3 regions of the Pedobacter sp. PACM 27299 genome follow, and region 2 is predicted to be linked to each of the others. Evidence: riboswitches for the same ligand, from Rfam matches in the RefSeq annotation. Region 2 holds a riboswitch; each other region holds the start of a gene.

Region 1 (10,819 bases), 1.6 Mb from region 2:
CGTTGGGGCCATGACTTTTGGATTAAATACATCCATGTTGTTATTGCCAAAAGAGCCGATGAAAGCGCGTCTGGAGAACAAAAGAATCGGTTATTTCACAGAAAGACAACTTGATTTTGGCGTTTCCGACAAACACGTTACACCTACTGCTTACATTCAAAGATGGAAGTTGGAGCCAAAAGACGAAGCCGCTTATAGCCGTGGTGAGCTCGTAGAACCGAAAAAACAAATCGTTTATTATATAGACCCTGCAACGCCTAAAAAGTGGGTTCCTTTCTTAATTCAGGGGGTGAACGACTGGAATACTGCTTTTGAAGCCGCAGGTTTTAAAAATGCAATCGTAGCTAAAGAAGCACCTACACCTCAGCAGGATCCGGAATTTAGTACAGAAGATGCACGTTATTCTGTGATCCGTTATTTTGCCTCTTCTACAGAAAACGCTTACGGTCCGAGGATAGCAGATCCTAGATCAGGAGAGATTATGGAAAGTCATATTGGCTGGTATCACAATGTGATGTCCTTACTGAGAAGTTGGTTCTTCGTACAAACAGCAGCGATTAATCCACAGGCAAGAGGTGCTGAAATCAGTGATGCGCAAATGGGACAATTGGTCAGATTTGTTTCCTCTCATGAGGTAGGTCACACGCTTGGTTTACTCCATAACTTTGGTTCCAGTGCGGCATTTCCTGTAGATTCTCTGCGCTCAAAAACCTTCACTGCTAAATATGGTACCGCCCCTTCCATCATGGATTATGCGCGTTTCAACTATATCGCACAGCCGGCTGATGGCGTCACAGAGATTTACCCTAAAATTGGTGCTTACGATCAGCATGCTATTAAATTCGGTTATACTTATTTCCCTGGCGACAATTCCTCTAAAGAAGAGAAAAAGGCATTGGATGCCATGGTTTTGAAAAAGGCTAAAGACCCCTTGTATTTCTATGGGAAACAGGGTTCAATAGACCCACGCGCACAAAGTGAAGACCTGGGCGACAATGCCATGAAGGCTAGTACCTACGGAATTGAAAACTTAAAAAGAATCCTCCCGAACCTGGAAAAGTGGACTTACGAGCCAGGTAAAGAACTGGAAGATGTAAACGATTTATATTATGAAGTGATCCGCCAGTACAGACGTTATGTAAACCATGTGCTGGCTAATGTAAGCGGCTTACAGGAAGATGTAAAAACAGTAGATGAACCGGGTGCAGTGTACAGCTATACGCCAAAAGCAAAGCAGCAGCAAGCCGTAGCATTCTTAAATAAACAAGTTTTCAGCACACCAAACTGGCTGTTAAATCCTTCCATTTTAGCAAGAGTAGATTATGGGGTCGTTAATCACAGGATTACAGAAATGCAAAATCAGGTGTTGACCTCACTATTGGAAACTTATGGTTTCGCCAGAATGATTGATGATGAGACAAAAAACGGGGCAAATGCTTATACGGTAAATAATCTGCTGACGGACTTACGTGGTTATATCTTCAATTCAGAGATACCTGATGTGTTCAAAAGAGCCTTACAAAGGTCTTATGCAGATCGTTTAGGTGTGCTGTTGAAGTTAGATAAACCGGTAGTAGAATCGGGTTATGCAATTATGGGGATCACGCCTTACAATCCAAATATTTCGGACATGAGGCTGATGGTTCGTTCAGAATTGAAAAAACTACAAGCTAGTGTAAAAGCTTCGCAGGCAAGCGCAACTAATCCATTGATCAAAAGTCATTATGAAGACCTTGCCGATCGCATTTACAAGATGTTAAACCCTAAAGTTTAATTTCCGGAAATTCCTATCCAGGTTATTCTTCCTGGTTATTGTGCAAAAAAACCATTCCTGATATACAGGAATGGTTTTTTTTAAGTTTGACTTATGCCTATTGAAGTGTCATTTTATTGATAAAAGCCTCATCAGTCAGGGTTTTCAAAAGGCAACCACCTTTTTCTGCTCCTGATCTGTTAGTGGAATCCCTGCTTTTCCATTCGTCTGCATCAAAGGATCTAAACCTTTTTCCTGAGGTACACCGGTCGCATAATGCACCATCACTTCTTCTAAAGTAGTAAAACGCCCATCATGAAAATAAGGTGCCGTGACTTCTATATTTCTTAATGAAGGTACTTTAAACTTTTTTACCGAATCATTGGTGGTACTGGTTCCGATATTTCGGGAAGACTCGTCGGTAAACAGGTCGCCGGCATGACAGGTCGCACACTTCTCTTTGAAAATCTTTAGCCCTTCCTGCTCTGCTGCTGTAAAGGTGTTTTCCTGTTTTACCACCAGTTTATCATAGCGGGAATTTGCAGATACCAATGAAAGCAGGTACTGTTCAATCACTCCCGTAACATCTTTTTCCTTTATGGTATCTACTCCTAAAACCGATTTAAAGTAATGCTTATAGATCGGTGAAGCGTTCAGTTTAGCCACCACATTCAGCATGGTTTCCCCCATTTCTGCCGGACTGGTTAAAGCATTAATTGCGGTATTGCGCAGATGCGATTCCCTTCCATCCCTGAAAAAGGAAACCTTCCACTGCAGGTTCATTAAAGCAGGCGTATTCTTTGTGCCATGGATATTTTCATTGACCCCAGGATTGATTTTTATCCCTTTACTCGCATAACCGTCTGTTTGATTATGACAGGAAGCACAGGCTACCTTGCCATTCTTAGAAAGCAAGGCATCATCAAATAACTTTTGTCCGAGGGTTACCCCTTCTACTGTCAACGCAGGCCCTTGCTGCACAATTGCCGGGAAATTAACCGGTCTTCTCACTGCCACATCAGTTTTGATGGTCGACAAGCCAAAGGCGAAAACAGCGATTAACAAGCCAAAAATCAAAATCCCAAACACAAAAACTTTATTCTTCTTCATTAAATATCAATTGGGCGGGAAAAGAAAACCTTCCTCAGCGCCATAAAACAACAATTATGCTTTGATAAAAATATCATAAGCAAACCTCAGGATCGTCCCGAACACTACTAGTAAAAAAAAGATGCGTATAAATTTATTGCCTTTTAACAGGGCGAGTTTAGTACCCAGAAAAGAACCGCCTACATTGCAGAAAGCCATCGGAATGGCAAATTCATAAAGGATGTGTCCGGTGCTGCCGAAATAACAGATCGCTGCAATATTGGTAGCCATATTGATCAGCTTTGCACTCGCACTCGCATGCAGGAAATCATAGCCCATTAAGGCGATGAAGGCCAAAATGAAAAATGTGCCTGTTCCCGGACCGATTAAGCCATCATAAAAACCGATGGTAAAACCAAAAAGCAAGCCGATCAGGACCTGCTGAAGCACTGTATGTTCCTTTTCCTGATGGACACCAAATTTTTTATTGAAACAAGTATAAACGGCAACAAGGATAAGAATGGCAAAAACGATGGGTTTGATCACCGTATTGTCGATCAGGGTGATGCTATGAGCACCCAATACTGCTCCGATAAATGCGGCGACTGCAATGTAAATCAGCAGCGGCCAATTCAGTTTTACATTTTGTGAATACTTCCAGGCGGCAAAAGCAGTTCCGGACAGCGAAGGGATTTTGGTGGTTCCAAAAAGTGTGGCCACCGAATACTGGGGCAACACAATCATAATTGCCGGAGTTTGCAGTAATCCACCACCCCCAACAATTGCATCAATAAAACCGGCAAAAAAAGAGACTATACAAAGTATAATCAGGTCTGACATCATAGTATTCCCTTAATGCCGCAAAATTAGGCTTTTTTAAGCACAAAAAAAGGGACCCAACCACGAGTCCCTTCACCTAAACCAAATTTAACCAAAAATTATTTTGCAGCTTTCGCGAAATGTAAAACGATATAAGCTGTGGCATTGCCATATTCTACTGGTGATTTGATCACCAATGATTCCTTTGAAGAAGTAGACATCACCAAACGGTAACCTTCAGTTACGTTTTTAGCTTTATCGCCTTCATATATTTTCTTAAACTGAAAAGTCTGATCTGGTACACTTGCCGACCAATAAATAGACTGTGTTCTTGCTGCACAATTGCCGCCGCCTGGTAAGCTATAGCTGCCGTTACCGCTGTTCGTTAATCTCCAGGTACCACCAACAAAGCAATTTGGAGCTGCTTCACCAAATAATGATTTTACAGATGCCTGAGGAATACCTTCATAAGTGATGTCATTTAATACCCAAGTACCAGTTACATCACCTCTCTTCACCACTTCGGTACCTGAGCCACCTTTTGGAGAACAACTTTGCAATACCATTAATGAACTGCATAAAATGGCTGCGATCAGGAATATTCTTTTCATATCAATCTGTTTTTTTATTTGTTTAATTTTTCTTTGTTTGTGAGCCTGCTGACAAAAATGTACTTTTTACCATATTAAGTCACAATGCTGTTTCAATTACATAAATCTTGCCAAAACTTCAACAGAATAATTTTTACCTTTAGCATTGTGGGGTTCAGCTCCCAGATTAACTATTTATCCACCTGAAAATGAAACCAGAAACTTTAGCTATACATTCCGGAAATTTGTATAAATCCGCTACTGGCGATGTCACACCGCCTATTAATTTGTCCACAACGTTTTTCAGAGATGAAGATGGTGGCTATTCTGGCGGACACATCTATAGCCGTGTCAGCAACCCGAACCGCTCTGCTTTAGAGAAAGTATTGAGAGATTTAGAAAATGGTGCAGATGCCTGCGCGTTTTCTTCAGGAAATACTGCAGGGATGTCTCTTTTTCAGGCCTTGGCCCCTGGAAGCCATATCATTGCCCCTGACGATATGTATTGGGGATTCAAAAAACAGCTGCAATCTATTTTTGCAGACACCTTAACCATAGATTTCATAGACCTGACCGATCTTGCAGGGATTGCTGCTTACATTAAAGAAAACACGGTGATGATCTGGGTGGAAACACCTTCTAACCCCCTGTTAAAAATAACTGATTTGGCGGCGATTTCCGAAATCGCAAAAAAGCATGACCTGTTATTGGCTTGCGACAGCACATTTGCTTCGCCATGTTTACAAAAGCCGATTGAACTGGGTGCGGATATCGTGATGCATTCTTCTACCAAATATATTGGTGGGCATAGTGACGTATTGGGTGGTGCTTTAATCACCGCCAAAATAACGCCATTCTGGGGAAAAATAAGAAACATCCAGCAGATTGGTGGCGCTGTACCTTCCCCTTTCGATTCCTTCTTACTATTAAGAAGCCTAAAAACCCTTGCTTACCGCATGCGTGGTCATTGCGAAAACGGAATGGCATTGGCGCTATATCTGGAAAAACATCCAAAGGTGGAGGCCGTATTTTATCCTGGATTACCTGCACATCCTCAGCATGAAATCGCAAAACAACAAATGAGCGGTTTTGGAGGAATGCTGTCAATTTTGGTTCATGGTGGTGCCCAGGAGGCACGCAGAGTAGTCAATACCGTACATTTATTTGCACAGGCCACTAGTTTGGGTGGTGTAGAAAGCCTGATCGAACACCGCGCATCTGTGGAAGGTCCGGACACCAAGACACCACAGAATTTAATTCGGATCTCCGTTGGACTGGAACATATAGATGACCTAATCGCAGATTTTAAACAAGCTTTAGGTTAAAAACCCCATTAAAACCACAACCAGAAGCAACATACACTTATTTTATACCGCTATATATCAGATAATTGCAAAATAATCAAAATTATATTTTGGTTATTTTGCAATTATCTTTACATTTGAAATATTCTTAGCGAAAGCTATTCAAGTCATCACCCTCTTAAAACTGGGTTTTGATTTATAAAGAAGTGGCGAGAGACAGGCTCTTTGACCCACTGGCAACCCTCCCAAAATGGAGAAGGTGCCAATTCCTGACCGGTTCGCATGGTGCTTTCTGGAGAGATAAATTAAGACAATGAAAACAGTTAAAATTACATCAGATTCTTTTAATTATTGTAGTAAACAGCGTACAGTTTGTATGTGCTGTTGCATGCGATAAATTTAAAAAACTTCCTTTTGCATTCTTGATCCATCCGGAAGGCCTCCATTGAGGTACGCTATACGCCTATATCCAATCTTGATTCAACCTAAGGAATTGGAAAACCTAAAACTAAATTTCAACCTTTTAAACGATAAAATATGTCAACCAACCATAAATTCGAAACTCTTCAGATACACGCAGGTCAGGAAGTTGATCCTACAACAGGTTCAAGAGCTGTACCTATATACCAGACTACTTCTTATGGATTCAAGAATTCTGAACATGGTGCAAACCTATTTGCCTTAAAAGAATTTGGTAACATATATACCCGAATCATGAACCCAACCACAGATGTTTTTGAAAAACGTGTGGCCGCATTAGAAGGCGGTGTAGCAGCAGTGGCTGTAGGTTCGGGAATGGCAGCACAATTTATCGCGTTAAACAATATTCTGGAAGCTGGTGATAACTTCGTTTCTTCTTCACATTTATATGGTGGTTCTTACAACCAGTTTAAAGTAGCTTTCAAACGCTTAGGGATTGAAGTGAAATTTGCCAATGGCGATGATGCTTCAGATTTCGAAACGAAGATTGATGCAAATACCAAAGCGATCTATTTAGAAAGCATTGGGAATCCATCTTTCAGTATTGCTGACTTTGAAAAAATCTCCGCCATTGCCAACAAACATGGTCTTCCATTAATTGTAGACAATACCTTTGGTGCCGCAGGTTATTTGTTCCGTCCATTGGAACATGGTGCGCATGTGGTGGTTCAATCGGCTACAAAATGGATTGGCGGACATGGAACCAGCATTGGTGGTGTGATCGTTGACGGTGGAAATTACAACTGGGGCAATGGTAAATTCAAGCAATTCACTGAGCCTTCAGAAGGATACAATGGATTGGTATTTAATGATGTGTTTGGCATCGGCGGCCCATTCGGCAACATACAGTTCGCTATCCGTGCCCGTGTAGAAGGCCTTAGAGATTTCGGCCCTGCCCTTTCCCCTTTCAACTCTTTCCAATTGATACAGGGATTAGAAACACTTTCGCTTCGTGTACAGCGTCATGTAGACAATGCTTTGGCATTAGCCACCTGGTTAGAAAACCATGAAGCCGTGAAAAAAGTGAACTACCCAGGTTTGGAAAGCAGCCCTTACCATGCGAATGCAAAGAAATACCTGCAAAATGGTTTCGGCGCCGTGCTTTCTTTTGAACTTCATGGAGAGAAAAGCCAGGCTACTGCATTGGTAGATTCCTTGAAATTAGTAAGCCATGTAGCGAATGTAGGTGATGCAAAAACACTGATCATTCAGCCATCTGCCACTACACACCAGCAACTGAGCGAATCAGAGCAGATTTCTGCAGGGGTGACACCAAACCTATTACGGGTTTCTGTTGGCATCGAGCATATTGACGACATCAAAGCGGATTTTGAGCAGGCAATTGCCAGCATCTCCGCTAAATAATAACCTTACTACCAAAACATCACCATGAGTACGACCTCTACCTATACCCACACCAAAGTTTTCAAACTTGAAAATGGCAAGAAATTGCGCAAAATCGAGCTTGCTTACCAAACGTATGGAAAATTAAATACCAAGAAAGACAATGTGATCTGGGCCTGTCACGCTTTGACAGCCAATGCAGACGTGCTGGACTGGTGGAAAGGACTGTTTGGCAATAATGACCTGTTCAATCCTGAAGAACATTTTATCGTATGTGCCAATGTATTGGGCTCCCATTATGGCAGCACCAATCCATTAAGTGTAAATCCAACTACAGGATTGCCTTATTACCTAGCCTTCCCGGAAGTGACCATCCGTGATATGGTGGCTGCACACCGTTTATTGGCTGCACACCTGGGTGTAGAAGAGATTAAAGTACTGATTGGCGGATCATTAGGTGGTCAGCAAGCCGTAGAATGGGCAATTGAAGATCCTACAGCGATACAAAACCTAATTCTGGTAGCCACTAACGCGGTTCATTCCCCATGGGGAATCGCTTTCAATGAAAGTCAGCGTTTAGCCATTAGCTCCGACAGGTCTTTCTACGCCAACCAACCAGATGGTGGATTAAAAGGTTTAAAAACCGCACGCAGCATCGCTTTATTATCTTACCGAAGCTATGATGCCTATACCGCCACTCAACTCGAAAGTGTGAATGAAAAAACAGGATCCTTCCGCGCTTCTTCTTACCAAAACTACCAGGGCGAAAAGCTGTGCAAACGCTTCAACGCTTATAGTTACTGGTACCTGAGCAAAGCGATGGACAGTCATAATGTAGGTAGAAACAGATGCAGCATTATCGATGCGCTGGCATCTATTAAAGCCAATTCCCTGGTGATCGGTATAGAAAACGATGTACTGTTCCCAATATCTGAACAGCAGTTCCTGAGCAAACACATTCCTGATGCAGAATTTTTCAGTGTCAACTCTGCCTATGGTCATGATGGATTCCTGATTGAGACAGATGTACTCACCAATGTGATCGGGAATTTCCTAAAAGAAAGCACAAACAAGAAAATAATTAAATTACATAAAACAGCATAGTACTTAGATGAGCAAGAAACTTAAAATTGGATTATTTGGATTTGGAGTGGTAGGTCAGGGATTACACGATATTATCCGTGGTCAGGACCTCAACCTGGAAATCATTAAAATCGCCATCAAAAATCCAGAAAAGAAACGCAGCTTAGACGCATACCTTTTCACTACCGATCACGACGAAATCCTAAATAACAAAGAAATCAATACCATTGTAGAATTGATTGATGATGCAGATGCCGCTTATAACATTACCAAACGCGCATTGATTAGTGGTAAAAATGTAGTTTCCGCCAATAAAAAAATGATTGCCAATCACCTTGCTGAGCTGGTGGAACTGCAGGAAAAACATGGCGTATCTTTATTATATGAAGGTGCAGTATGCGGCAGTATTCCCATCATCAGAAACCTGGAAGAGTACTATAACAACGAATTACTGCATGGCATCAGCGGTATCTTTAATGGCTCTTCGAACTATATTCTTTCTAAGATTTTCAATGAAAACATGGAATATGGTGTGGCCTTAAAGCAGGCACAAGACCTTGGTTTTGCCGAGACTGATCCGATTATGGATGTGGGTGGTTACGATCCGAAATTCAAACTGGCCATTGCTACCGCGCATGCTTATGGTTTGTTTGTAGATCCGGCAGACATTCTGAACATCGGCATTCAAAACCTGAATGATGATGACATCAGGTATGCAAAAGAGAAAAACTTCAAGATTAAACTGGTTCCTACGGCACGAAAGATCAGCAGCAAACAAGTGGTGACCTATGTACTCCCTAAGTTTGTGAAATCTGACGATTTCCTTTTCAACGTAGAAAATGAATACAATGGCGTTACTGTTCAGGCAGCTTTTGCTGATAAGCAGTTCTTTTTCGGTAAAGGCGCAGGTGGCCACCCAACAGGTGCTGCCGTACTTTCCGACATTGCTGCCTTAAGATATGATTACCGTTATGAGTATAAAAAGTACCATCAGCAAAATGGTTTGATCCATACTGATAGCGTTAACATCGAAGTATATCTGCGTTATTCAAATGAGGATACGCTAGCTCAATTACAGGTAGAAAATATCGTAGAACGCTTTTCGCGTCAGGATTACAAATATGTAATCGGCAGCATCAGCTTGAAAACCTTATTGGAAAACCGCAGTTTATTGGAGCAAAAGGATGTATTTATTGCCCATACCGGAAGGTATACCTATACGGAACAACAGATTCAAACTGTGACCGAAGAGGAAGTGTTTTTTAACTAATAGTTTTTTTGTTTTGATCGTAAAAAGGCCCCGGAAATTCCGGGGCCTTTTTAGTTGATCATATTTTGAATCAGCAGGGTAAAAATCATTAGGATCTATATCCTGCGACTGCCTTAAATTTCTCTGTTGACGTCCCAGTTTTCCAGGTAATCTGCCACGCGGCGTACAAATGATCCACCTAATGAACCATCTACCACCCTATGGTCGTAAGAAAGAGAAAGGAACATCATGTGACGGATCGCAATCACATCACCATATTCTGTTTCCAATACTGCTGGTTTCTTTTTAATGGCACCTACCGCTAAAATTGCGACCTGTGGCTGATTGATAATTGGCGTTCCCATCACATTTCCAAAAGACCCTACGTTGGTCAGGGTGAAGGTACCACCTTGAGTTTCGTCTGGTTTTAATTTCGAATTACGTGCACGTACCGCCAGGTCATTGACAGATTTTGTTAAACCTAAAAGGTTCATCTGGTCTGCGTTTTTAATCACCGGTACAATCAGGTTGCCACTAGGCAATGCTGCTGCCATACCAATATTGATGTCTCTTTTCTTGATGATCTGTGTTCCATTTACAGAAACATTGATCATTGGGAAATCTTTAATGGCTTTGGTTACCGCTTCAATAAAGATCGGTGTAAAAGTGATCTTTTCGTTTTCACGTTTCTCAAAGTTACGTTTCACCTTTTCGCGCCACATCACCATATTGGTCACATCAGCTTCTACGAAAGAGGTCACGTGAGGTGCATTCTGAACAGACATCACCATGTGATCGGCAATCAGCCTGCGCATCCTGTCCATTTCAATGATTTCATCACCACCACTCACACTAACTGCCGGTGCTGCTTTTAGACTGCTTATTGCCGGCTGACTCGCTGCTGCTGTGGTTACAGGTGCTGATTCTGCTTTCTGTGTGCCACCTGTCTTTTGCTGTATATAGTTTAAAAGATCGTCTTTTGTTAATCGTCCTTCTGCTCCAGTTCCTGAGATGCTGTCAAGCTCCGACAATTCAATATTTTCCTGAGCGGCGATGTTCTTCACCAATGGTGAATAAAAACGATCTGAGCCCTGCTTAGAAGCTCCCT
Region 2 (10,819 bases):
TTTATCGTATTCCTGTTTGATGCCATCAATATAGGCACCTCTGGTTTCGGGATTCATTAAGGTACTGCACACGGTTACGCTTCTGGAAGCATCTAATACGTGAATGGCAGGGCCTGAATAGTTTGGCGCTACTTTTACTGCGGCATGGATTCTGGAGGTGGTTGCACCGCCGATAATCAATGGAATGGTAAATCCTTCACGCTCCATTTCTTTGGCAAAATGTACCATTTCATCTAGGGAAGGGGTAATTAAACCACTCAATCCGATAATGTCGGCATTGATTTCTTTTGCTTTTTGAATGATGGTTTGTGCTGGAACCATCACGCCCATATCCACAATTTCGAAGTTATTACAGGCCAATACTACGCCTACAATGTTCTTACCGATATCATGCACATCGCCTTTTACAGTGGCCATTAAGATTCTTCCTGCTGAAGAGCTGGTGTTTCCATCAGGATTGTCCAGTTTTTCCTGTTCAATGAAGGGAAGGAGGTAAGCTACTGCCTTTTTCATTACCCTGGCGGATTTTACCACCTGTGGCAGGAACATTTTTCCGGCGCCAAAAAGGTCTCCAACAATGTTCATTCCGTCCATTAAAGGACCTTCGATCACATGGATAGGTTTTGGATATTTTTGTCTGGCCTCCTCTACGTCGGCATCCAGGTATTCAATAATTCCTTTCACCAAAGAATGAGAAAGTCGTTCTTCTACGCTGGTTTTTCTCCATTCTTCATCCCTAACGATCTCTTTACCTTTAGATTTGATGGTTTCAGCAAACTCTACCAGGCGTTCTGTGGCGTCCTCTCTGCGGTTCAGCAGGACGTCTTCCACACGTTCTAATAATGCTGGTGGAATTTCCTGGTAGACTTCCAGCATCCCTGCGTTTACAATCCCCATGTCCAGACCAGCTTTAATGGCATGGTAAAGGAAGGCAGAGTGCATTGCTTCCCTTACGGTATTGTTTCCACGGAAAGAGAAGGAAATGTTAGATACCCCGCCGCTCACTTTAGCATGAGGCAGGTTTTCTTTAATCCAGCGTGTCGCATTGATGAAATCTACGGCATAGTTGTTATGTTCTTCCAAACCGGTTGCCACGGTTAGGATATTTGGGTCAAATATGATGTCTTGCGCTGGGAAACCGACTTCGTCTACTAATATATCGTAAGAACGTTTACAGATTTCTTTTCTACGTTCAAAGTTATCAGCTTGTCCATATTCGTCAAATGCCATCACGACTACGGCTGCGCCATAATTCATGATCTTTTTAGCACTTTCAATAAATTTTTCCGGTCCTTCTTTCAGAGAGATGGAGTTCACAATTCCTTTTCCCTGCAAACATTTCAAACCGGCTTCAATGACCGACCATTTTGAGGAATCGACCATGATGGGCAGTTTGGAAATATCCGGCTCTGAAGCAATCAGGTTCAGGAATTTTACCATTGCCGCTTCACCGTCCAGCATGCCTTCATCCATGTTGACGTCGATGATTTGTGCACCACCTTCTACCTGCTGACGGGCAACAGTTAGTGCGGCTTCATAATCACCTCCTAAAATCAGCTTAGAGAATTTTGGGGATCCGGTGATATTGGTACGTTCCCCGATGTTCACGAAAATACTTTCCGGGGTAACGGTAACCGCTTCTAATCCGCTTAAACGCAAATATGGAGGGACGGTAGGGATTTTTCTTGGTGTCACCTTTTTCGCTTTTGCAGCGATACAGGCGATGTGTTCCGGTGTTGTTCCGCAGCAGCCACCTACAATATTTACAAAGCCATGCTGGATGAAATCTTCCACGAGGTGAGCGGTTTCATGCGGCATTTCATCGTAAGCACCAAATTCGTTAGGTAATCCTGCATTTGGATAGGCAGAAACGTAACAAGTGGCTTTTGCAGACAGTTCTTCAATGTGCGGCCTCATGTCTTTGGCGCCTAAAGCACAGTTGAAACCGATGCTGATCGGGTCGGCATGAATCACAGAATTCAGGAAGGCTTCTACCGTTTGTCCGGATAAAGTTCTTCCCGAAGCATCGGTAATGGTTCCAGAGATCATGATCTCAATCTTTTTGCCGATTTCTTTCTCGTATTTTTTGATCGAAAAGATTGCGGCCTTGGCATTCAGTGTATCGAAAATAGTCTCAATTAACAAGACATCCGAACCACCGTCTACCAATCCACGTACTTGCTGATCATAAGCGGATACGAGTTCATCAAAAGTCAAGGCCCTGTATCCAGGGTCGTTTACATCTGGTGAAAGGGAAAGAGTTCTATTGGTTGGGCCTACAGCACCTGCAACGAAGGACCTGCGATCCGGGTTGGCAGCCATGAATTCGTCTACTGCCTCACGTGCTACTTTTGCACCGGCAAAACTCATTTCATAGTCCAGCTCCTCCATCTGGTAATCTGCCAGGGATATGCGCTGTGTACTAAAGGTATTGGTTTCAATAATATCTGCACCGGCTTTCAGGTATTCGGTGTGTATTGCTTTGATAATATCAGGACGGGTAAGGTTTAGCAAATCGTTATTGCCTTTCACATCACAAGGGTGATCTTTAAATCTTTCGCCTCTAAAATCTTCTTCTGTCAGGATATAACGCTGGATCATGGTACCCATGGCTCCGTCAATAATTAATATGCGTTTCTCTAACTCTGCTCTAATGTCCATTTTTTTATATCTCCGGGTAAGGCCTGGGTAAAAGATCACCGGTTAGGAATGTCCTGTCGGTTACGGTTTTACACACAGTTAAAATGCTTATTGAAAAGTCCGGTATCGGGTCGACTTTAACTTATCTTTCGGGTACCGATGGTCCGGTTCCGGTAGAATGTAGCACCTTGTAAGCACAGGTTGCTAAGACATCGCAGGGTCTAATCCCTCCGTCTTTCTCTATAAGCTCTGCAAAAGTGCAACAAAGAAAAATCATTTCCAAAAAAACAGCAGTTAAAGCATATAATATTGCAATAGCAGGGAGTATTTTGAGGCTGTTCGGAATAAAATTCTGAATGTCTGTGGCTTCCTAATATAAATACACCGAATTATTTAAGCTCATCTATCACGATTAACATGATATGCTTATTGTTAAATTAATTAATTCTATGTATTTTGGAGGCCATAACTACTAAAACAAACTAAAAACAAATGATGAAAAAATGCTCTTTTTTATTCTCAATCCTATGTGCTGTAGGAATGACGGCCTTTGGTCAAACCACCGTTAATGTAGATGAACCTGAATACATTGGTGAAGCGGTAAGTGTTTCCGCTGAAAATGTAGCGACCCCATTGGAAAAGCAAAGTGTAAAGATCCAAACTAAAGCGGGAGCTTCAGTATACCTGGTTGGGATTGGTAAAGTGAAATCTAAAATGGTCATTGAAGGAGGTTCTTCCCCTGTGTTAATGAAAGCTGGTGATCCTTTAACTTTTGTAGTTAAAAGTTTTGATAACAAATCAGATCCTTTGTCAATTATCAGTGTGGTGAAGTTCGAAGCCAGTAAGAAAAACCGCAAGTCGGAACTGGTTTCTGCAGGTACTTTTTCTGGAGCTTCTACCAACAATCAGAACTATATTAAGTATCAATCGAAAAAATACAAAGACAGTTCTTATGTATTGAGATTAGATCCAATGGATGTAGGAGAGTATGGTATTATTGTTTCTAACCCAAATGCGCTGGCAAACAGCAACACTATTGTAGCTTGTTTTTCTGTTCAATAGTATTATTTTATGATCTAAAAGAAATGGCTATCAACAATTGTTGATAGCCATTTCTTTTAATAGGTTTATCTGGTATTCAAAACCTATTGGTTTTTTATCCCTTATTTTCTGCTTCCGAAGATTCTCAATAAGAAAAGGAAGATATTGATAAAGTCAAGGTACAGTGATAAAGCACCCATAATGGCTAACTTTTTACCATCAGCTTGTACGATAGGATCACCACTTTCTTCCAGACCTGCACCGATACGTTTCAGTTTCTGAACGTCATAAGCGGTTAAAGCGGTAAAGATAGCTACACCGAAGAAGCTCATTACATAGCTGAATGTTGGGCTGCCTAAGAATAAGTTGATGATGCTGGCGATAAATAAGCCGGCTACACCTACCATTAGGATAGGACCGAATTTAGTTAGATCTACCTCTGTGGTATACCCTAAAAAGGCCATGATTCCGAAGATACCTGCTGCAGCACCAAAACATGCGGCAATAGATCCTGCGGTATATACTAATAATATAAAGCTTAAACTGATCCCTAATAAGATAGAGAAAAGGGTGAAGACACCAATTAAGGCACCATAAGAAAGGCGGCTAAAGCCGGCTCCCATGAGTAAAACCAGGCCTAGTGGTGCAAACATGGCGATATATCCTAAAACTGTTCTTTGTCCGGTTTCGAAGTTGATCAGCTGTCTTAAAGCGGCTTCAGAATTCGAGATGAATAAAGCGGCTATAGTTGATAAACTCAGGGCAATAAACATCCATAAGAATACATTTGCGAAGAATTTCTTAGCAACGACTCCTCTTTCCTGCTCCACAAATACTGTTTTGTGTGCCCATTCGTAATTATTGTTGTTGTCCATTTTTCTTTAAATTTTAATAGTTAAAGGTACTAATTAGTTTACGTTCTTACAAAACCTATGCCCCAAGCCTTTTTGTCAGCGTTTCTTCTACTTTCTTGAAAATTTGCAGTGGTTTTAGGGTTCTCCATGCCAAATCGTCAAGCTGACCGCCAAAGTTGATGTAGTAATCCAGGTTGGCAGATCTGAACTCTTCGATCACATGTTCCTGGAAATTGATGCCGCAGATCCATCCATCTTCTACGTCCTGGAACCACTCTTCGTAATAGCTGTCTTCGGAAGAATGGAAGTTCAGTATATTTTCTCCGATGAGGATAAACTTGTTGATGCCTTCATCGATCATTAGCTCAAGGATTTCTCTTTTGAGCAGCATGATGTCGTTGTCTATGGCATCATTCCATTCTCCAATAAACTCAATGATTGCATAATTCCGATCGTAATCCGCGTACAATACTTTTATGTAGAGCGTGTTGGAGCCGAAATCATCCCATTGCGGGTGGATTAAAAAATTGTACAGCTGCTTATCAAAATAGAATTCTGAGTATTCTGTGTCATAAAAAGGAGAACGCTCATCTTCCGCAGCGATGTAATCGTCGCGCCAAAGGTAGAAAGGTTCGATTTCGTGCATATAATTTCCTGTTATTTGCTGCCAGCTTCTACTGCTTTACGTACGCTGCCGTAGCGTAAAAGCAAGTCTTCCGCCTTCGCGTAGTCAATGTTTAGTTCTTCCATTACCATTTGTGTGCCACGATCCACTAATTTATGGTTGGTCAGCTGCATGTCCACCATTTTGTTACCTTTTACACGTCCGAGCTGAATCATGACGGTAGTGCTGAGCATATTTAAAGCTAATTTTTGTGCGGTTCCTGATTTCATGCGGGTAGAGCCGGTCAGGAATTCGGGGCCGACTACAATTTCTACAGGGAAATTACTTTCTGCGGCAATTGGGCCACCGGCATTGCAGACGATACATCCGGTCAGGATGCCATGCCGACGCGCGGTGTTTAATCCGCCCACTACGTAAGGTGTAGTCCCGGAAGCGGCGAGGCCAATTAAACTGTCTTTTTCATTGATCTGGTATTCCTGTAAGTCGATCCAGGCCTGTTCTACATCGTCTTCTGCATTTTCAACGGCTCTTCTGATCGCAGTATCGCCGCCGGCAATGATGCCAACTACCCAGTCGAAAGGCACCCCAAATGTTGGTGGGCATTCTGAGGCATCTACTACGCCCAAACGGCCGCTGGTTCCTGCACCTATGTAAAATAAGCGGCCACCATTACGCATGCGTTCCGTTACGGCAATTGCCAGTTTTTCCAGCTGCGGAATTGCTTTTTCTACTGCCAGTGGAACGGTTTGATCTTCTTTGTTAATTCCCTGAAGAATTTCAAGGACAGACATCTGATCGATGTGATGATAGGTGGATTCCTGCTCGGTAACTCTGATCATATTTTTTTTTGTTAAAACTCGGGATTTTCTTTTTAAACGCGAAATATTCGCCTATCATATAGGATCTTCGGGAACAAAGCTGCAACATTCTTGTTAATTCTTATAAAGAGTAAACAATTGTTAATGATTAGGACTTAATTTACTAAATGATAGGGTTATTTTATAACTTTACGCAGCAATAAACCATGAAAAAGACCACCCGAAACCACCTTTTAATCGCGCTTACTTATTCTCTCACTTTAATAGGGGGGATGTTTGTGGGCTATAAGTTTTTAAAAGATCAGGGGTATACGATGCAGAAGCCATTGGCTTATGCGGCGGATAGCAGCAGGAAGGTCGATGAAATCATCCACATCATCAATAAAAACTATGTGGATGAGGTGAATGCAGACAGTTTACACCATTTGCCAATTGATAGTTTACTCCATCAGCTGGATCCGCACAGTGTGTATCTACCTCCGGCTAAAGCCAATGAATTTGCCGAAAATTTAGGAGGCAATTTTGAAGGCATTGGGATTGAGTATTACATTTTGAATGATACTTTATTGATTACGAATGTAGTGAAAGATGGCCCGGCATTTCTTGCCGGACTTCGTCAGGGAGATAAGATCCTTAAAATCGACACCATGTTTGTGAGTGGACGTGACCTGCCAAGAGAACAAATGGTTGGCAAGATCAAGGGGAAGAAGGGAACTGCTGTTAAATTGAGTATTTTACATCCTGGGAATCCTCAGCCGGTGATGCTCAGCGTAAACCGGGCGAGGGTAAAAGTGAGCAGCATTGATGCTGCTTATATGCTCAATCCCGAAACGGGATATGTGCGCATCAGCAAGTTTGGTGCAGATACAGATTCCGACTTTGTCGAATCTGTGCGTAACCTGAAGTCGAGAGGCATGAAAAAACTGGTTTTAGACCTTCGCGATAATGGGGGAGGCTACCTGACTGCGGCAACGGGCTTGGCGAATCAAATTCTCAGCGAAAACAAGCTGATTGTTTATACACAAGGAAAACATGAGCCGCGTACGGATTACTTTACAACAGGCGGCGGTGAGTTTGAACAGGGAAAACTGGCGATATTAATCAATGAAAACTCTGCTTCTGCATCAGAAATTCTTGCCGGTGCGGTCCAGGATCTGGATCGTGGGATCATCATCGGACGCCGTTCCTTTGGTAAAGGGCTGGTACAGGAGCAATTTCCCTTTGTGGATGGATCGGCTTTGAATCTAACGATTGCGAGGTATTATACCCCATTGGGCAGGAGTATTCAGAAATCTTATAAGAAAGGATACAATGCCTATCAGAATGAAATTGAGGACCGTTTTAATGATGGGGAGCTGACTTCAGAAAACTTAAAGGATAGTTTGAAGAAAAGTAAAGACTTTTTAGGTGGCGGTATCCAGCCGGATATTTATGTAAAAATGGATACCAGTGGTTACAACAGGTTTTATGCGAAGCTGATTGCTAAGAAAGTATTATTTGACTATGTATATGACGTATTGGGAAATCGTTATACCGCTTCTTTTTTAGAACAAAACCTTGCAACCTTTACCATTAATGATGCAGATTACAAGGATTTAATTAAATATATTCAAAATAGGAATATTGTCATAGAGCCTAAATTACTCATGGCCGCAAAACCTTTGATCCTGAATGATGTCAAAGTTTTGCTTTGTAAATACCACCTGGGTGATGCCGGTTATTACAAAGCGCTCAACTTGAGTGATGCAATGGTCAAACAGGCATTATCCAGTTTGCAGTAATTTATGGATTATTTCTGTCTGAAATAGATCTGGATTGGTGATCCCGAAAAATCGAAGTTTTCACGCAGTTTATTTTCAATGAAACGTTTATACGGTTCCTTAATGTACTGAGGTAAGTTACAGAAGAAAGCAAACATTGGTGAAGTACCATTGATTTGCGTAATGTATTTGATCTTGATGTACTTTCCTTTCAATGCTGGCGGCGGATATTTTTCAATAATCGGCAGCATCACGTCATTTAATTTAGAGGTAGGAACTTTCTTTCCTCTGTTTTTGTGTACTTCCAATGCAGTTTCAATGGCCTGGTGAATACGTTGTTTGTTGATTACTGAAGTGAACACGATAGGTACGTCAGTGAATGGCTGCAATTTAGTGCGAATCTGATCTTCAAAAATCTTAGTGGTTTTGCTGTCTTTTTCTACTAAATCCCATTTGTTGACCAGGATCACGATACCTTTTTTGTTTTTCTCGGCCAGGTGGAAAATGTTAACGTCCTGCGATTCTAACCCTTCCATAGCGTCGATCATTAAGATCACGACATCCGCTTCTTCTAAAGCTTTGATGGTACGCATTACAGAATAAAACTCGATGTTCTCTTTTACTTTAGTTTTTTTACGAAGACCTGCAGTATCGATGAACATGAATTCATGTCCGAATTGATTGTAATGGATATGTATAGAATCTCTTGTTGTTCCAGCGATAGGTGTTACAATATTTCTTTCTTTACCAATCAATGCATTGATTAGTGATGATTTTCCAACGTTAGGTCTGCCAACAATAGTAAGTTTAGGTAATGTATTTTCTTCTTCTACTACATCTTCGAAGTGTTTGATTACATCATCTAATAAATCACCTGTTCCAGAACCAGTCATAGAAGAGATCGGGTAGATCTCACCTAAACCAAATCCGTAAAATACGGAAGCATCATTTTGTAATTGAGTATTGTCTACTTTATTTACAACGATGAATACAGGTTTATTGCTGCGTCTAAGTAACTGTGCAATTTCGTCATCCAGGTCGGTAATGCCGGTTACGACATCCACCATAAACAACAATACAGTTGCTTCTTCGATCGCAATGACCACTTGTTCGCGGATTGCTGCTTCAAATAAATCTTCGGAATTGGCTACATAGCCTCCGGTATCAATAACAGTAAACTGCTTATCAGTCCATTCTGCCGATCCGTAATGACGATCACGGGTTACACCGCTAAAATCATCAACAATGGCTTTACGACTCTCTGTTAAGCGGTTAAATAGGGTAGATTTGCCTACGTTTGGTCTTCCGACGATTGCGATAATGTTGCTCATGTGTATGTATGAATTGTATTAATTATTAAGGGGTTGCAAAGGTAAGCTTAATTTTCGTACCCGAAACTTTTTAAATAGTTCTTTTTACTGCGCCAGTCTGGAACTACCTTTACAAAGGTTTCTAAAAAGACTTTTTGGTCCAGGAATTTCTCAATATCCTTACGGGCCTCAGTACCTACCTTTTTAAGCATTGCGCCACCTTTACCAATCAGGATGTTTTTCTGAGAATCACGTTCTACGATGATCTCTGCACTAATCCTGGTAATTTTCTCTTCTTCTTTGAAGGAAGTAATCACTACCTCTGTGCTATAAGGAATCTCTTTCTGGTAGTTATTGAAGATCTTCTCTCTGATAATTTCCGACACAAAGAATCTTTGTGTACGGTCTGTCAAATCTTCTTTATCATAGAAAGGAGCATGTTCCGGTAGTTGATCCAATACCGTTTCCATAATACCATCCAGGTTATATAGGTGTAAAGCGGAAATGGCATATATATGTTTAGGATTTAACTTTTCCTGCCAGTAGGTCATTTTCGCTTCTACTTCTTCTTGTGTTGCGTTGTCGATCTTATTGATCAGGACAATCATCGGGATGGTCGTGTCAATGATTTTATCTAATACATCATTCTCATCATGTGTTTCGTTAATGTCGGTAACGAACAGAATAAGATCTGCATCAGTCAGTGCTCCTTTTACAGAACTCATCATAGAATCTTGTAAACCATAACGAGGTTTTATGATCCCCGGAGTGTCCGAAAATACGATTTGATAATTTTCTTCATTGACAATTCCCAGAATACGGTGACGGGTAGTCTGAGCTTTCGGAGTAATGATAGAAAGCTTTTCACCCACCAGGGCATTCATTAACGTTGATTTACCCGCATTGGGCTTACCAATTATACTTACAAAACCTGCTTTATGTGACATGAAAATATTTTTTGAAATAAATTTGCACCGCAAAGAAACGAATTATATCTTTGCATTCCAATTCGGAGGAAGAGTTAACCAATTAATTAACACAATCGGAATTGTATATAGTGCGGGATGGAGCAGTTGGTAGCTCGTCGGGCTCATAACCCGAAGGTCATCAGTTCGAGTCTGGTTCCCGCTACCAAAATTGATTCGCTAATTGTAAAATTAGTGGCAGTCAAAATGGCCCGTTCGTCTAGGGGTGAGGACGCCAGATTTTCATTCTGGTAACAGGGGTTCGATTCCCCTACGGGCTACGATCCTCCTTACGTGTAAGGAGGATATTAATAAACTTGACTACAGAGGTAGGATAGTAATCACATAGAGTGCGGGATGGAGCAGTTGGTAGCTCGTCGGGCTCATAACCCGAAGGTCATCAGTTCGAGTCTGGTTCCCGCTACCAAAACAGGTTCGTCAACGCAAGTTGAAGGCAACCTTAAATGGCCCGTTCGTCTACCGGTTAGGACGCCAGATTTTCATTCTGGAAATAGGGGTTCGATTCCCCTACGGGCTACAATCTTCCTTTACTATGTAAAGAAAGATCATTAACTTTAACACGTAGGTGTTGAAGCAGTAACATAGAGTGCGGGATGGAGCAGTTGGTAGCTCGTCGGGCTCATAACCCGAAGGTCATCAGTTCGAGTCTGGTTCCCGCTACCAAAACGGGTTCGTCAACGTAAGTTGAAGGCAACCTTAAATGGCCCGTTCGTCTACCGGTTAGGACGCCAGATTTTCATTCTGGAAATAGGGGTTCGATTCCCCTACGGGCTACGAAGCCGCTT
Region 3 (10,819 bases), 730 kb from region 2:
ATCCAGCCGGCAATCCCGTTACTCAAAATTTCTGATAAATGGACACCCATACTCGCTGAGGCCGGGGGCACACCCATTGCCAGAGAAAATGAAGTGGAGGTTACCCCGTACGACATCCCAATGGCACCGTCAATCATGGCAAATACAAAGCCGCCAATCAGAAACCAGTAAAACATAGGATCTAAATGCGTCAGGTAAGCCTGAAATTCAGGTTCCTTATGCCAGAAAGCAGTGATGACTATAGCAAAAGAAAGCACGATAGAGGTCCAGATCAGCCATTTGAAGTTTTTCTTAACCTTATCTATGTTCTTTTCAGGAACCGCATTGTTCTCGGCTACCAGAGTTTCATTTGAAACTATACCATTTCCTGTTCCCGTATGCTCATTTGAAATTACATCAATTACCGCCGATTGACTTTCAATAAAGTTCCCGGCTTCATTTGAAATCGCCTGATCATTTAAGACCTTACTCTCTTTTGAAACACCATTTTTCGCTGCACCTTTTTCCGCAACTAAAATAGAGGTCACTTCATTCAACCTGGTCACCTTCTCCGCGAAATCCCCACTTAAAGTATTTCTTAGGGCCTCCATGTTTCCTAAAGTATCAATCAGTGCTTCCGGCAGGTTTTCATTCAGCACTTCTTTTAAACGTTTCGCAATCGTTGGTGATTTCCCATTGGTAGAAATCGCAATTTTCAGGTCTCCTTTTTTCACGATCGACCCCAGGTAAAAGTTACACAAGTCAGGCTTATCCGCAAAGTTCACCAGCAGATTCCGCTGATCGGCTTCCAGTCTGATCTGCTGGTTTAACGCATTATTATTTGTTGCAGCCACTACCAGATCGGCATGATCCAGATCTCCGGTGATAAATTCTCTTTCGAGAATGATCACCCCTTCATGTGCAGCAGCCAATTCCCTGAATTCTGGTAAAATCTCCTTTGCAATTACCCTAATGCGAGCTTCAGGGCTATTTGATAATATGGCTGCTAATTTCTCCAGTCCAACCGGACCTGCACCAATCAGCACTGTGCGAATGGTGTTCAATTTAATGAAGACAGGAAATAATTGATTGCCTTCCATATTAGTTATTGTTCTTCTTTAAGTGCATTGAAAAATTCTCTGATGGGTTGAAAAGAAGGGTGTAAAGACACTACTTCACCAAAGATCAGCAATGCTGGTGCTTCAATTCCTTTTTCTTCTACTGATTCTACAATCGTATCTACCAGGCCAATCGCCAATTTTTCATTTTGTGTCGAACCGCTTTGAATCGCAGCAACCGGAAGTTTTCCTTTTCCTTCATTTTGGAAAAGTTTTACAATTTCTTTCAGTTTCCCCAATCCCATCAATACGACTACCGTAGCTTTAGACCTTGCGGCTTCATATAAATCATTAGAGATTTTCCCAGAAGCCGTGGTACCTGTTACCACCCAAAAGCTTTCGCTTAATCCTCTGTGAGTAACGGGAATTTGTTGTAAACCAGGAACAGAAATAGAGCTTGATAAGCCTGGAATCACTGTGACCGGAATACTATAACCCGCAGCAAAATCCAATTCTTCGTAGCCTCTGCCAAATACAAAAGGATCACCACCTTTTAAGCGTACCACGTGACCGTAGTTCAGGGCATAATCAATCATGAGTTTATTCACAGCATCCTGCGAATAAGAATGTTCGCCAGAACGTTTGCCCACATATACTTTGATCGCGTCAGGGTTGGCATAATCCAATACACCTTCATTCACTAAAGCATCATACAATACTACATCGGCAGATTTCAAGGCATTTGCGCCTCTCATCGTGATCAATTCAGGATCACCTGGGCCGGCACCTACCAAAGTAATCTTTGGTTCTTTGTTGTTTATATTTTTAGTACTCATTAGATTTGCTCCTCTCTTTTTGCATTGATCTGATTAAAAAAGTCGGTGACATCAGCCAGGTAAGCGGCAGCAAATTCTGCTGTAGGCTCATTCTTATTGATTTGTAACACCAGTTCATTGAAAGTACTTTTCAGTTTAAACTCTCCTGTTTCCACATAATGGGTATCAAACTCACGGATCACACCGATCTGTGTACTGCTGTTGACTGCTTTATCCAGTAACAGTGCTTTTGCTGCGTTTACGAATACTGCATAAGTATGATAAATAGCATCAGACCAAGCTTTTGCTTCAAAGGAAGCCTTTGCCCAACCTAATTTCTCTTCTGCTTCCAATAGCAAAGTAGCCACTAAATCAATCACTACACCTGCACATTCTCCAACACCAATTGCCGTATTAAAGATCTCTTCATGCCCCCAGTCTACATATTCTTCCTCTTTCAAGGTGCTCAGATCCGCCAGTGGTTTTAACAGCTGGTAAAAATAATCTTTGCCTTGTCTGTCATAATAAGCATGGAAACTTTCTTCCTCCTGGTGATTTGCACTAAAATCGTTTAATATCGTTCTTAACACATCGGTTGCACGCTTAGAAGGTGCTTTAATCACCCTTTCCGCTACTCGTCCTGCGCCATCACCAACGGTACCGCCACCCAGCATCACCTGTACTGCAGGTACTACTTTTCCGTTTGCTTTCACGGAACTGCCATGGAATCCAATGTGTGCCAGACCATGCTGACCACAAGAATTCATACATCCGCTAATTTTTATTTTAATGTCTTTATCGTAAATCAATTCCGGGAACTCTTCATAGATCACTTCTTCCAGTGCTACAGAAAGCGACATACTGTTCGAAATCCCAAGGTTGCAGGTATCTGTTCCCGGGCAGGTGGTCACATCACCAATGCTGTCAAATCCTGGAGTCGCAAAATCTACAGCCTTCAATGCCTCATATAAAGCTGGTAAAGCACCTGCTCTGACAAACTTTAAAAGTAGTCCTTGATTTTGAGTAACGCGGATTTCATCAGCCACATAAGGACTGATTCCTGCCACCAATTTACGGGCGCGGTCGGTTTTAATATCTCCTACCGGCACCTTTACGTAGACGCCGTAAAAACCTTCTTGTTTTTGAGCAATTACGTTTGTAGCGCGCCAATGCTGGTATTCCAAGGTTTTTGACACTTCCAATTCCGGATATTCCAGCAAAGCAGGAGGCTCCGGAGAAAGCACGGCATCTCTATCAATTTTAAAAGACTTTGATTTATTGGCGATTCTTTCTTCGTCAATCAGTCTCAATAACTCTTCTAATCCTAATTTCTGTACTAAATATTTAAGACGTGCTTTGTTTCTGTTGGTACGTTCTCCGTAACGGTCAAACACCCTTAATACAGATTCTGCATAAGGAATAATCTGATCTTCCGGCAGGAAATCATGTACTAAACTGGCCAGGAAAGGCTGTGCACCTAATCCACCACCCAGCATCACTTTAAAACCACGTTCTCCTTTTTCATTGATTTTCGGAATAAAACCAAGGTCATGGATATAGCTATAGGCTGTATCTTTTTCATCCGAGGAGAAAGAAAACTTAATCTTTCTTCCCATTTCCTGACAAATCGGGTTACGCAGGAAATAGGTGAAAAACGCATGTGCATAAGGAGAAACATCAAACAATTCGTTTGGATTGATCCCGGAATCCGGCGAGGAGGTGACGTTTCTTACCGTATTACCACAAGCTTCACGGATCGTGACATCATCGCGTTCCAGTTCCTCCCACAATTGAGGGGTCCTGTCTAAACTCACATAGTGAATCTGAATGTCCTGCCTAGTGGTTAAGTGGAGGTTTCCACTGCCATACTCGTCAGAAACATCGGCGATGCGTAACAGTTGTTTGAAGGTTACTTTTCCAAAAGGCAATTTAATACGCACCATTTGTACGCCAGGCTGTCTTTGTCCATAAACACCACGGGCAAGGCGCAGGCTTCTAAATTTCTCCTCATGGATTTTTCCTTCGCGAAAAGCTCTGATCTTTTTCTCAAGATCTATAATATCCTTTTCAACAACAGGATTTTCTAACTCTGTTCTAAAACTTTGCATAGTACGTTTGGTCTTATTTGAAAAAAGCTTCTTCTGTCGGGGAGACTGAAGAAGCTTTTAAATATTTTTACTCTTTACAGCCGAAATCATTACCCACACATGCAGTGAGTTAACATTAGATTTCCGTTGTAAATTGTTTGGTTCATAAAGCAAATATATAAAGTATATAGGTTTAGTAGTACATTAGATTAGTAAAAGATTTGCAACCTTCTGTATTTCAGCTAATTAATTTACTACCAATTCTATGGAATTAATTGCAATAAAACCAATAATACTGATTATAAGCAAATTAAGGCGAGTTATTTTTATTAGATTTCTTTGCATTACGCAGCTATCCGGAATTATCCGAGCCCTGTCCGAAATCATTTGAGCTATGTATTGATACCTGCAACAGATCCCTATTGCGCTAACTCCTGCCCCAAACCTGTCCATGATTTCCTCTACTACCTAATCATCGGCAAATTGTCAAATTGATCAGGATCAAAACAAAATCCCATCTGAAAACTTACTTTTATAATACTAAGTCTTTTATGAAAAGAAAAATCAACCTTTTACCCTTCGCCATTATCGCCACTTTTGTATTTTTACTCAACTGGTATGTCCTTTCTGGCATTGAAACTTTAACAAACAGCAGTTGGCTGAGTCCGGTGTTCTGGGGCTTCCTAATTTTCATTCTGGTTTCCCTTACCTATTCCATTCAGCGCATGCGCGACAATGGCATGGATATCTTTTTCAAGATCACTACACATACGTTCTTAGTCTTGATCACAAGTGAACTGGTCTTTGTGATTATTTTAATTCTTGGCGACGGTTACCGGGTGATTACTGGTGGTACAAGAAGCGTGTATTGGGTAGAATTCGGATTAGCTTTATTTGCAATCACCGTATTGATCTTCTTATATGGTATTATTAAAGGTAAATACGCTTACCGCGTGATCAAACATACTTTATTCTTCGACGAGCTGCCGGAACAATTTGATGGCTTTCGCATCACACAGATTTCCGATGTACATGCAGGCAGCTTTAAAAATTCGAAAGCAGTACAAAGGGGCATCGACCTGATCAAAGCACAAAACTCCGATCTTTTTGTGTTTACCGGAGACCTGGTGAACAACAAAGCAGAGGAAATCGTACCCTGGATGGGGCACTTTTCACAGGTAAAAGCACCTCATGGTCAATTTTCGATCCTCGGAAACCATGATTATGGAGATTACATCAAATGGGAAAACGAAACAGAGAAACAGACCAATTTACAAAGCTTAAAAAGGCACCATGCCGAAATGGGCTACCGGCTGCTGTTAGATGAACATGTACGGATTGAAAAAAATGGACAGCATATCATCCTTGCAGGAGTAGAAAACTGGGGAATTGGCTTTGGGGAGCGCGGCGATCTGAAAAAATCACTGCAAGACGTAAACCCGGATGATTTTAAGGTTTTGCTCTCTCATGATCCTACCCATTGGGAATCTGAAGTAAAAAACTGGCCTTCAAAAATACAACTAACCCTATCCGGTCATACCCATGGGATGCAATTTGGAATCGAAGCCTTTGGCATCAAGTGGAGTCCTGTAAAATATCGCTATGCGCATTGGGCAGGTATTACCAGTGCAAATGGCAGGTACCTGAATATCAACAGAGGTTTTGGCTTTCTTGGTTTCTCAGGAAGAGTAGGCATCTGGCCGGAAATTACCGTCATCGAATTGAAGAAAACGAGAAGATAAGATCAGTTTATTCAGCCAACCAAGTATATTTATAATCAGCAAACCTGCATAGCATCAATAACAGATCATCCGATGCAGGTTTGCTAGTACAATTGATACGCAAACACAGTATAAAGCTTATACGTAAATACGGTCTAAAGCGAAAATTCTGCTGTATAAACCCCTTTCCCTGTCCCCACATAACATTTCGCCAGTTTCTCCAGGGCATAATCAATCTCTTCCTCGGTATTGTATCGGCTAAAAGAAAAACGAACTGTTGATCTGCCAAACTGAGGTCCCAAAGCAGTAAGCACATGAGAACCTGCACCAGAATGACTATTACAGGCACTGCCGCCAGAAACTGAAATCTGCTGTTGATCCAGATAATTTAAAAGGTCAATTCCATTCTGCGGATCAGGCAAAGAAACACTTAGCACACTATTTAAACTGAGCATAGTATTTGCAGAATTCCCATTAAAAGTTACTCCAACAATCCTGTCTTTTAGCTTATAGATCAGGCGTTCTTTTAATTGGATCAAATGCCGCTGAGCAACATCCCGGTTTCTATAACTGATTTCCAATGCTTTTGCCAATCCAACAATGCCGGTCACATTTTCTGTACCTGCACGTTGCTTTTGTTCCTGAGCCCCCCCGTTAATCAAAGGATAAAGCCTCTGTTTGGTACTCCTGTATAAAAAGCCAACGCCTTTCGGACCATGGAATTTATGTGCAGAACCCACCAGAAAATCTACGTTCAAATCAGGGGTATCGTAACGGTACTGTCCCATAGACTGTACGGTATCCGAATGAAAAACTGCGCCATATCTTTTACAGAGTTCTCCGATTTCGGAAATATCATTTAGGTTTCCGATCTCATTATTTCCATGCATTAAAGAAACAAATGCCTTTTCATTAGTACTCAGCAATTTTTCCAGATGAGGCAGAGAAAGATTACCTGCTGCATCATGCTGAAGATAAACCAGGTTAATCTCTCCGCTTTTCTCTAAAGCTTGCAAGGTATGCAGTACGGCATGGTGCTCAAAAGTAGAAGTGATGGCAAGTCGGATGCCATTGCTGCGAATCCCGGAAAGGATCGCCGTATTATCCGCTTCGGAACCTCCTGAAGTAAACACGATCTGGTCCGGACTGCTATTGAGCAGGTCTGCGATAATGCCCCGGGCATGGGCAATGGCTACTTTCGCTCCCCTGCCATGGTGATGCGAAGAGGATGGGTTCCCAAAATTTTCAAAGAAATAGGGCTCCATTGCCAGGAATACTTCTCTGTTTAACGGTGTGGTTGCGGCATTGTCTAAATAAATTCTCATGTGAATTGCTTTAATAGATTTAAAAAAATCTACTTAATCAGTTTACAAGAATAAGGCATGGATGAGTTTACCAGAAAATCCAAATACAGGTTTTCTAACAACTTATCTCTTCCGCCAAATGGCGGACAGGAATTAGCACCTTATTAAAATAACAGGTTGCTAAGACATCACAGGGCCTTTCCCTCAGTCTTTCTGGATAAGTAAATAAATGAATGAACTTTACTATCAGCAAAGATACAATAAAGTCTACTAAATCAATAGTCTTTTTTAAATAAATTATTCATTTTTGAATTTCGGTCATATAATTGCTAATAATCCCTAATAAATAACGGAATTTCCCTTCAATTGAAGTTTCAATTCCATATTTTTGCAGCATATACTACAAGAGTATAATTACACAACCTGAATGGAAGAAAATAAATTGAGAGAAGAGGCGCATCAAGTAACTGGCGACAACAGCATTTTAAAAAGAATATTCCAGGATAGAAAAAGAACCAATATTTTAAGCGGTATAGAGCAAAGCACAATTTCCTGGCTGGTAAAACGTATCCCTAGTTTCATCAGTTCAGACATGCTGACATTTATCGGTACTACCGGTTCTGTAATTGTATTAGCAGGTTTTATCATGGGTAATTACATCAGCAGAGACTATTTATTATTAGGCCCCTTAGGTTTAGCGATCAATTGGTTTGGTGATTCCCTGGATGGAAGAATGGCTTATTATAGAAATACACCCCGTAAATGGTATGGTTTTTCATTAGACATCATTATGGACTGGGCGAGTACCGTTCTGATTGGCTTAGGCTACCTGGTTTATGCCCGAAATGAGTATGAACTAATTGCTTTTATATTTGTAGCCTTATATGGCTGGGCGATGATCATTTCTCAGCTTCGTTATAAAATTACTGACATTTACAGCATTGATGCAGGGATTGTAGGTCCTACTGAGATCAGAATTATTCTTGCCATTATCATTATTTTAGAAGTTATTTTTGGTCATTTAATTGAATATTTTGCTACTGGAATCTGTTTGGTACTATTCATTATCAATTTCCTGGACACAAGGAAACTATTGAAACTGGGCGACATCAGGGACAATGCAGAGCGTGAAGCAAAACAACAAAAGGCGCGTTAATGAGCATTAAGAAATCTGTATACGTTTTTGCAAAGGCACAGGTTTCCGCTTTCTCAGGTGGTATTATCGACTACCTGATCATGATCGCCTGTACAGAATTCCTGCACATTCATTATACCATTTCCATCGCTATTGGTGGCGTCATTGGCGCCATCGTTAATTTTTCCATCAACCGTTACTGGACCTTCAATGCGAATAAATCCCCACAGTTGCCGGTTGGCAGCCAGCTGGTCAAATTTGTATTTGTAGTTGCCGGAAGTATTCTCCTGAAATCTTCAGGAACTTATCTTTTCAGCAACCTATTGCGCCTGGATTATAAAATAACCAGGATCATGGTAGACATCCTCGTTTCCCTGGGTTTCAATTATACCCTGCAAAAATACTGGGTCTTTAAAAAAAGTACTACCGATTCAAAAACACCACAACCAGCCGACATAAAAGGCTAATGCGGGCATTATCTGCAAAACACATAAATCACAATCAGTAAAAAGTACCATTTTATGAAGAATTAGTACCGCTTAAAAATCCAGCTTAAGCAGTATCTTTGTATATGAAGAATGACATCCCTGTTTATGACATCAGTACTTTTGAAGAATACAAAAATGCGGGTATCCTAGTGAGCAGGTTTGGCCATTATTCTAAGCAGTACTTACACTTACATTCGGCGCATCGCCACTCCTTTTACCACATGGTCTGCTTCACAAAAGGAAGCGGCAGCCAGACGATAGATTTCAAAAATTACCCTGTATTACCAGGCATGATCTATTTTATGACTCCCGGACAGGTGCACAGCTGGGCTTTTGAATCGGAAGTGGAAGGATATATCATCAACTTCTCTGAAAATTACTTCAAGTCGTTTTTATACAATCCGCTATACTTGGAGAATTTCAGCTTCTTTGACGAGCATTCCGGTGATGCAGTATTGGTATTGCCAGAATTGACGATGGAAAAAGTGGTTTCCCTTTTTGAAGAAATCCTGCATGAAGGAAAAGAAGCCAGGCCCTTTGATGCCGATCTGGTAAGGCTTTTGATGCTGAATATTTTTATTCAGGTATCGAGAGGATTGAGTTTGAAACAGCAGCCGCAAACCAATTCTTACAACCAGACGCTGCTGAAGAGTTTTAAAAGATTAATTGAAACCAATTTTATAGAATTGAGGTTTCCTAAACAATATGCAGCGCTGTTATACATCACTCCAAATCATCTAAATGCGCTATGCAATGATCTTTTGGGCATCTCTGCAGGTCAGCTCATCCGGGATCGGGTGATTTTAGAAGCCAAGCGATTACTGATCAATATGGAGCTTTCCATTGCAGAAATATCAGATAAGCTCGCTTTTAGTGATCCCTCTTACTTCATAAAATTCTTTAAAAAACACGTGGGTTCAACCCCAGATAAATTTAGAAAACAAGATAAATAAAACACAAGATATGAGCAGTACGGACCAGTTAAATCACACACCACATGTTTCCCAATGGTATGGTATCACCCATTCTAAATGCCCGAGATGTCGTACAGGTAATGTTTTCACAGGCGCGACCTACGGTTTCAAAGTACAGAAAATGAATGAATTCTGCCCACACTGCGGTTTAAAATTTGAGCGCGAACCGGGCTATTTCTATGTAGCAATGTTTGTGAGTTATGCGATGAACGTAGCGCAAATGATCTCTATAAGTGTTGCAGCTTATGTTTTAGGCCTGCCTTTAACTTATGAGAACCTGTGGTACTATGTGGCCATCTTATTGGTGGGTGTATTCTTATTCTCCCCATTCAATTACAGGTATTCCAGAATGGTGCTTTTATACTGGTTATCGCCGGGATTACATTATGATCCTTCTAAAGTATAAGTTACCCTTTATTTCCACATGCTATTAATGCCCCCTTTATATAAAGGCTCACAGTAAACACTGATGAGCCTTTCATTTTTTAATGGCCTCTATTAAGGCACCATCATCTCATGCGGCCGAAGTCCTAACACCTGCTGAAAGGTATTGCTAAAAGTAGATACACTATCATATCCGACTTTCATCGATACTCCCTTCACCGTTTCTCCAGAGATAGAAAGTAATTCTACAGCCTTGATCATTTTATACAATTTGAGGTATCCGGCCACGGTGATGCCAATATCCTGTTTAAACAACCTTTCCATTGTTCTTGCAGAGAGGTTAAACTTTGCAGCGACATCAGGAATTTTGAGTTCATTGACCAGAACACCTCCATTATCTACACATTCCGCAAGGTAATCTACCATTTTAGTGATCCTGGGATCTCTGGGTACCGGAAGTACCAATGGCAAAGCGGCGTTGAAAGTAAGTGGTAAAATGCCAATCAGCGCCTTTATAAAATCTTGTTCCAGGGGTTCTTCTTCTTCCAGTCTCGACCATTGTTCTGTAAACAGGATCATCTCCCGCAGCACCTTAGAAGTATGAAAAATATTCAATTCCTTAAAAAAGGGGCTGTCGCTGGTTTTATTTAAAAAGATACAGCGCAGGTATACCTGATTCAAGGGGCTGGAAGTCCGGTGCGCCAATCCGGGAGGAATCCAGGCGCAATGCTGACTAGGCAATAAATAGGTTCTTTCTGCCGTATGTAGGTATTGAAGTCCCTTTTCTACAAAAATCAACTGCCCCATTTGATGGGCATGCCAGTCGTCAGAAAACTTCCAATCTGCTTCATGCCATACATAGGCTTCCTTTTTT

The links. A riboswitch is a leader RNA that binds a small molecule or an ion and turns the genes downstream of it on or off. The one in region 2 is predicted to bind S-adenosylmethionine.
Region 1: linked by a shared signal. The riboswitch ahead of AQ505_RS09240 (O-acetylhomoserine aminocarboxypropyltransferase/cysteine synthase family protein) and the one ahead of metH (methionine synthase) in region 2 are both predicted to bind S-adenosylmethionine.
Region 3: linked by a shared signal. The riboswitch ahead of AQ505_RS05735 (cysteine desulfurase family protein) and the one ahead of metH (methionine synthase) in region 2 are both predicted to bind S-adenosylmethionine.

What each region holds. Positions count from the first base shown of each region.
Region 1 is NZ_CP012996.1:2,204,649-2,215,467, reverse strand. It holds gene AQ505_RS09265 (zinc-dependent metalloprotease) at 1-1,774, shown strand, start outside; gene AQ505_RS09260 (cytochrome-c peroxidase) at 1,919-2,863, opposite strand; gene AQ505_RS09255 (sulfite exporter TauE/SafE family protein) at 2,918-3,685, opposite strand; gene AQ505_RS09250 (lipocalin family protein) at 3,781-4,272, opposite strand; gene AQ505_RS09245 (trans-sulfuration enzyme family protein) at 4,461-5,576, shown strand; SAM riboswitch class I at 5,749-5,862, shown strand; gene AQ505_RS09240 (O-acetylhomoserine aminocarboxypropyltransferase/cysteine synthase family protein) at 6,093-7,400, shown strand; gene AQ505_RS09235 (homoserine O-acetyltransferase family protein) at 7,425-8,483, shown strand; gene AQ505_RS09230 (homoserine dehydrogenase) at 8,491-9,732, shown strand; gene AQ505_RS09225 (dihydrolipoamide acetyltransferase family protein) at 9,846-10,819, opposite strand, start outside.
Region 2 is NZ_CP012996.1:606,510-617,328, forward strand. It holds gene metH (methionine synthase) at 1-2,661, opposite strand, end outside; SAM riboswitch class I at 2,780-2,889, opposite strand; gene AQ505_RS02560 (hypothetical protein) at 3,133-3,702, shown strand; gene AQ505_RS02565 (Bax inhibitor-1/YccA family protein) at 3,804-4,556, opposite strand; gene AQ505_RS02570 (hypothetical protein) at 4,612-5,181, opposite strand; gene murQ (N-acetylmuramic acid 6-phosphate etherase) at 5,193-5,999, opposite strand; gene AQ505_RS02580 (S41 family peptidase) at 6,185-7,759, shown strand; gene der (ribosome biogenesis GTPase Der) at 7,768-9,069, opposite strand; gene era (GTPase Era) at 9,117-9,995, opposite strand; tRNA gene AQ505_RS02595 (tRNA-Met) at 10,107-10,182, shown strand; tRNA gene AQ505_RS02600 (tRNA-Glu) at 10,223-10,294, shown strand; tRNA gene AQ505_RS02605 (tRNA-Met) at 10,365-10,440, shown strand; tRNA gene AQ505_RS02610 (tRNA-Glu) at 10,480-10,551, shown strand; tRNA gene AQ505_RS02615 (tRNA-Met) at 10,622-10,697, shown strand; tRNA gene AQ505_RS02620 (tRNA-Glu) at 10,737-10,808, shown strand.
Region 3 is NZ_CP012996.1:1,341,337-1,352,155, reverse strand. It holds gene AQ505_RS05755 (TSUP family transporter) at 1-1,079, opposite strand, end outside; gene cobA (uroporphyrinogen-III C-methyltransferase) at 1,085-1,873, opposite strand; gene AQ505_RS05745 (HEPN domain-containing protein) at 1,873-3,960, opposite strand; gene AQ505_RS05740 (metallophosphoesterase) at 4,491-5,681, shown strand; gene AQ505_RS05735 (cysteine desulfurase family protein) at 5,816-6,985, opposite strand; SAM riboswitch class I at 7,085-7,188, opposite strand; gene AQ505_RS05730 (CDP-alcohol phosphatidyltransferase family protein) at 7,392-8,120, shown strand; gene AQ505_RS05725 (GtrA family protein) at 8,120-8,566, shown strand; gene AQ505_RS05720 (AraC family transcriptional regulator) at 8,671-9,540, shown strand; gene AQ505_RS05715 (DUF983 domain-containing protein) at 9,551-9,967, shown strand; gene AQ505_RS05710 (AraC family transcriptional regulator) at 10,060-10,819, opposite strand, start outside.